Linked DNA regions of Flocculibacter collagenilyticus. The protein of the gene in region 1 binds, or shares a complex with, the protein of each later gene. Links are inferred from orthologs where the notes say so. Each region holds a gene or a part of one and is shown on either strand. Other genes may lie near its edges.

Evidence for each region.
Region 2: the proteins of sbcB (region 1) and ssb are in contact, whole or in part, in a crystal structure (PDB 3C94), measured with the Escherichia coli proteins. The link is inferred for Flocculibacter collagenilyticus from one-to-one orthologs.

The regions. Positions count from the first base shown.
Region 1 is NZ_CP059888.1:1,798,065-1,801,301, reverse strand. The notes cover bases 312-3,211. They hold sbcB (exodeoxyribonuclease I), read left to right. Parts: upstream 312-990; coding sequence 991-2,433; downstream 2,434-3,211. Other genes in these bases: HUU81_RS08055 (hypothetical protein), read right to left, coding at 2,536-3,192; HUU81_RS08065 (LysE family translocator), read left to right, coding at 312-940. Also shown: HUU81_RS08070 (TraR/DksA family transcriptional regulator), read left to right, coding at 1-144; more of HUU81_RS08065, read left to right, coding at 299-311; HUU81_RS08050 (NAD(P)-dependent oxidoreductase), read right to left, coding at 3,216-3,237. UniProt on the Escherichia coli protein: Degrades single-stranded DNA (ssDNA) in a highly processive manner.
Region 2 is NZ_CP059888.1:3,330,669-3,333,815, forward strand. Bases 231-3,040 are described here. They hold ssb (single-stranded DNA-binding protein), read right to left. Parts: upstream 2,059-3,040; coding sequence 1,402-2,058; downstream 231-1,401. Other genes in these bases: HUU81_RS14805 (hypothetical protein), read right to left, coding at 231-1,042; HUU81_RS14815 (MFS transporter), read right to left, coding at 2,077-3,040. Outside these bases: more of HUU81_RS14805, read right to left, coding at 1-230; more of HUU81_RS14815, read right to left, coding at 3,041-3,147. UniProt on the Escherichia coli protein: Plays an important role in DNA replication, recombination and repair. Binds to ssDNA and to an array of partner proteins to recruit them to their sites of action during DNA metabolism. Acts as a sliding platform that migrates on DNA via reptation.

The DNA.
Region 1 (3,237 bases):
TACGAACTTCGGTTAATCGCTGAAGCGTTAGATAAAATTGAAGCGGGAGAATATGGTTATTGCAATAGTTGCGGAGAATCCATTTCAACTGCGCGCTTAGAAGCATTACCCTACGCTAATGAGTGTATAAAGTGTGCAAATTAGCACTTTTAAATAACCTACCGCACACAAAATTTAAGGCGAACACATAAATTTAGTTTAAGTTGGTGGCACGCTTAGTTATCATACGCACTCGCAAATTCTTACCCAATCTACCATTTTGTAGGTTGGGTCTAACCGACTTAGTAGAGTGTTCTTAATGGAAATAACCGCATGGCTATCGTTAGCCACCATTTGCATATTAGGTGCAATGTCCCCAGGCCCAAGTTTAGCTGTTATTTTAAAGCACAGTGTTAGTTCAATTTGGCATGGCTTAATTGCAGCCATTAGCCACGGCGCAGCGGTAGCACTTTACGCAGTTGCAACCATTGTAGGATTGTCTGCACTTGTTATTAAGTTCCCACTACTTTACAAAGTATTGGTGTACGGTGGCGCAGCTTACTTATTATGGATGGGTTATAAAGCCCTAACAGCAAAACCAGCCCCTCAAGCGGATAATATAGAAAATCAAGATAATGCGACTCAGCAACCTCAGGCGTCACAAACGACAATCGCGCAAGCTATAAAAGACTCAGCAGCCATTGCTATTTTAAATCCTAAACTTGCTATATTTTTCACTGCATTATTCAGCCAATTTATCACCCCTGAAACATCTAACATTGCAACTAGCAGTATTATGGTGGCAACTGTGGGCATTATTGACGCCCTCTGGTACTGCATCGTAGCATGCGCTGTCGCGTTAGCTAGCTCTCGTATTGCGTTTAATAAACACGCTACTACCATAGACAAAATTTCAGGTATCGTGTTTATAGGATTAGCAGTAAGAGTGGTAACACTTTAACATTACGAACAATATCCCCTAATTTAAATTACAAAAAGAATATTTGAAGTATGAATAATTCAACTAACACTATTTTTTGGCACGATTACGAAACGTGGGGAGCAGTTCCTAAAAAAGATCGGCCAGCGCAGTTTGCAGGTATTCGTACTGACTATGACCTAAATATTATTGAAGAGCCGTTTGAAGTTTATTGCCAGCTTGCTGATGATTATTTGCCACACCCGCAAGCGGCGTTAATTACTGGTATTACACCACAAACTGTAATGAAACGTGGTTACACCGAATATGACTTTATTACGCGAATAAACGAACAATTTTCTCGCCCTAACACAACGGTGGCTGGCTATAACAGTATTCGCTTTGACGATGAAGTAACGCGTTACACTCTTTACCGCAATTTCTATGACCCATACGCACGTGAATGGCAAAATGGTAACTCACGTTGGGATATTATCGATTTGGTCCGTGCATGTTATGCACTGCGCCCTGAAGGCATTAATTGGCCAACGCATGAAGATGGTAAACCATCATTCAAATTAGAAGATTTAACCAAAGCAAATGGTATTGGCCATGAAGCCGCGCATGACGCAGTTTCCGATGTGATAGCCACCATTGAAATGGCTAAGCTGATCAAGCAAAAGCAAGCCAAACTGTACGACTACATTTTTAATTTACGACTAAAAAAATCAGTTGCGCAGTTAATCGATGTGGCTGGAATGACGCCGCTTGTTCACGTGTCTGGTATGTTACCGTCGGAACAAGGTTGTACTACATGGGTTGTGCCAATTGGTTTCCATCCAGAAAATAAAAACGCAATTATTGTGTACAATTTGCAGTCTGATCCTGCACCTTTGCAACATTTAACCGCCCAAGAAATAAAAGAAAAGCTTTATACCGCTACCGCTGATCTCGACCCAAATGAAGAGCGAATAGGTTTAAAACTTGTTCACTTGAATAAATGCCCAATTCTGGCACCAGCGAAAACCCTTCTGCCAGAAAATGCTGAGCGCCTTAACATTGACAGAGAGCAATGCTTAAAGCACTTAGATATTTTGAAGAATATGCAAGGTCTACAACAAAAAGTTGAGGCAGTATTTGCACCTAATGAAGTAGATAGAAAAATAGAAACTAATCCTGATTATGCGTTATATCAAGGCGGATTTGTTAGTAATGGCGACAAGCAACGCTTTCAATTGATTCACAACACCAAACCAGAAAACCTAGCAGCGCTAGATTTAGCGTTTGACGACAAAAAGTTTTCAGAATTATTCTTCAGGTTTAGAGCCAGAAACTTTCCGCACACATTGGATAATAGTGAAATGATGCGCTGGCAGCATTATCGTAAAGACAAATTGATGTCCGGACATGATAATCCTAATTTAACTTCAGAAGACTTTATTATTGAATTGGAAAATTTAGCAATGGAGCATCAGGAAGACGAGCATAAAATGAATATTCTTAAAGCATTGTATGAGTATTCGACGCAGTTATAATGGCTACCGCCAGTTAATTTGACTCTAGACGTGTTGGCCTTTCGAGGGTTGTTTTTGCAGCAGTTTGTTTGCCACTTATACAAAACAGAGCACGTAAAGTGTTTAAAAAAGATCTTCACTCAATTGGTGCTGCTCAGTATTAGAAATAATGGATAATGATTTTTCTAAATTTTGAGTCTGAGCAATCAATAACGAATAATTAGAGGATGAGCCTTTAACACTAAACGGCAACTTGCGCCCAGCACGATCCAGAGAACGAAACCAATTCAAATCAACACTATCCCATTTGCCAGTAGCCCAAATACGTTGATTTAATGCACTCCAAGTATCTGCCAACAAAATTCCTTTTACCTGTTTAACGTTATTTATTGGCATACTATACACACCCTCTCTATTGAGCATTTTCTTTAGACAAAACGCAACTCTGTCAAGCTTTATTCTTTCAAGATCGTTACAGATCTTCTCAAAGAAAATTTTCGCAGGGTAATCTCTCTTTGCTTCAATTAAATATATTGTTTCTTCGAAATAAATAAAGCCATCTAAATGACTACTCCATGGCAATCCTTCCTTTAGTGAAAAAGGTAACTCAGCTGCACATATTGCATCAGGCGCTAGTTGTGAAAATGATTTAAGGAAGGTAAAAACGAGATTACTTTCTGACATCTCTCCACCTGGTTTACATGCTCTGAATTGAGACATCGTTCGCTCATATGAAGAGCATGTTTTTAAAAACGCTTCTATGATTACTTTATCAAGCATTTAGAAATCCCAGATAATATCGACTATTTCTTACTTTCCAGTCGA
Region 2 (3,147 bases), 1.5 Mb from region 1 along the record:
ACACGATTGCAGGAGGTGGAGACTCAGATGTATATGGCGATAAAAACTGATTGGCTTGAGCAACCGTCATGACACCTTCACCATTTACAACATGGCCTATACGCTTGGTTAGCCGTGACTTCTGTTCTTGGGTTCTACCATCGTAAGCTTTGTTTTGCTCTACATCAGCTCTACCTGACCACTTGGCAATCAACCAATCTTCTTCACCAGCTAATTTCAACTTGGTATTTAGCCAATGTCGAGGTTGGTGAGTATTCAACTTCAATCGAGAACCATCTTCATCAGTAACAGTTAACTCATCAAAAACTGATTCAATATGCCCTTTACCTGATGGACGCTCTGAACCTATAGCGTCACTCACAGCTCCGTGACTTACTATTACCCATGAAAAGGGCTTAACAGCAAAATCTTTATGAAATTCATTGTCTCTAACTAATGTAATGCAATCCCAGAGCTTTACGTCACCATAACTTGGAAAGTCACTCGTTTTATATTGATTATCAACAACACTACGGAGATCACCATATGAGGGGAACCGGATAGTAGTATCTATTGGCACATTGGTATATTTATCTAAAACTTCATTTCTGGTGCTTAGAATATTACCTTTCAACAACTCCTTTTTCCAATCGGTCACACCATTTAAATCATTAATTAAATCACTTATCCAGAGAGAATTTTGATGCGTCCAGTTAACCTCTTTCCCTTTTGCATCTTTTCCTATTTTTAAACCAATAGCACTTGCGAACTGGTCGTATGTCAACGGCTTATCGTGTGGAAAGTCAGTAGGTGTAATGCACTTGTCATGTGCTAAGAATATATCTGGGTTTTCATGAGCAAATTTCGCAGCAGCTCTGGCTGGTGCTGAAATATCAATAAGTCGATCAAAAGCTTGTTTAACTACATCTTCTAAAAGCTTAGGAACCCATTTTTTGACGGGATCTCCTCCTTTTGCTGGATTCCACATCAAGTACCAACGCCCTTTATCACTTTTCTGTAATGAATTGACAGTTAAGCCATTCAATTGAACTGCTTTAATCAAGTAGAACACTTTAATAATGGAATATAATCCAATTATTAAAGTGTTAAACATCAAAACGAACAAACTGAGTTTATACGCCTGAATTTACACTTGAAGCCGTAGTATCGGTAACTGTACAAGGTTACAGCGCACCAAGGCAGCAACACCTTTGGGTATCACAGATAAGTTACTTTATAACTGGAAAGCCAAGTTGAAGCCGAGCAATCTGGAGCCAGTAGAATGTGAGCAAAGTTCCTTAAGAAAAGTGTCCTGATTTAGTCTCGTAGAACAAGTCAACATTCATTTTCTAATAAAACTAAAAAAGCCGCTTAACAGCGGCTTTCGAAATTTTTTTTCAACATTTTTATTTTTGTCTTAGGTCAAAACGGAATATCATCATCAAAGTCAATCTTAGGCTCAGCTTGCTTCACCGCTGGCTGCTGTTGTTGTGCAGGCTGTTGCTGAAAGCCACCTTGACTTTGTTGTTGTGGCTGGAATCCACCAGAATTGTGTTGCTGGGCAGGCTGTTGCTGAAAGCCACCTTGATTTTGCTGTTGTGGCTGGAAGCCTTGGTTTTGTTGTTGAGGCTGAAAACCCTGATTCATTGGCGCAGCTGCTTGTTGTTGCTGTGGTTTAAAACCACCTTGTTGAGGCTGTTGCGTATAACCACCAGATTGACCAGCATTATCGCCACGACCACCTAACATTTGCATTTGGCCGCCCATATCAACAACCACTTCTGTTGTGTACTTATCTTGACCTTGTTGGTCTTGCCACTTACGGGTTTGTAATTTGCCTTCAAAATATGCTTGAGAACCTTTCTTTAGGTATTCACCTGCAATTTCAGCCAGCTTGCCAAAAATAACAATGCGGTGCCATTCTGTTTTCTCTTGCATTTGTCCTGTGTTTTTATCTTTCCAGCTTTCGTTTGTTGCTAAACTGATATTTGCAACGGCATTACCATTAGGCATATACCTTACTTCAGGATCTTGGCCTAACGTACCAATTAAGATTACTTTATTTACACCACGTGCCATTTTCTTTCTCCAATAACTTTAACTTACTGACGCGACTAAACTTCTAGCCGCTTCAATATCAAATTCTTTATCAATTACTTTTAAATACGTTCTATTTTCTTCAACGACCACTGTAGCTTCTATTACGCCAGCTAATTCGGTAAGACGGCTCGCCAGTACTTCTGCGGTTGGGTTGTCGTTAAGTTGTGTTGCGATAGAGACTAATTTAGAACGCTGCGGAATTTGCATTCCATTTGTAATGAATAACCATAATAAACCAATTACAGCTGCCACCGCAAAGACAATTTCTAGCTGATTTGTTTGCGCTATCATACCACCTAATAAGCCACCTAAAAATGCACCGAAGAACTGACTTGATGAAAATATTCCCATTGCGGAGCCTTTCTGACCCGCAGGCGCTAAACGTGAAATAAGAGCTGGTAAGGAAGCCTCTAAATAATTAAAACCGACGAAGAAAAGCAGTACCCACAGCACAACAACTGTAAGCGATTGATGCGCAAAGTATAGTCCTAATAAACTGACTATAATCATCATAATCGCGAGTTTAAATACTTGTTTTTCTTTATTGCGTTTTGCTGCAAAAATAATCATTGGCACCATTAGCAAAAATGATCCTAACAATACGGGGAAGTACATTTTCCAATGGCTAGTAACCGTAAAGTCAAAACTGACGAGCATGGTAGGCAGTACAACAAAAATGCATGTAAGCATGAGGTGTAACAACATCACGCCGAGATCCAGCCGCAATAATTGCGGATGCTTTATTAAGGAAGACAATAAGTGTGGGATAGCCACGGTTTCACCTTTCGGGGCTCGATTAACCGCAGTTGGTACAAATAGTGTAACGATAGCTATACCCGATAACGCAAATACCGCAGTAAGCCAAAATAATCCAGCCAAACCAAAAGCATCAGCCAATAGTGGCCCTAATACCATGGCGATGGCAAAAGATATACCGATACTCATGCCTATTACAGCCATGACTTTTGGTCTTTGCTCGTCGCGTGTTAAATCAGCAGCTAACGCTAGTGTGGCACTTGCAATTGCTCCCATCCCTTGAATAATACGTCCAACGGTAACGCCATAAAC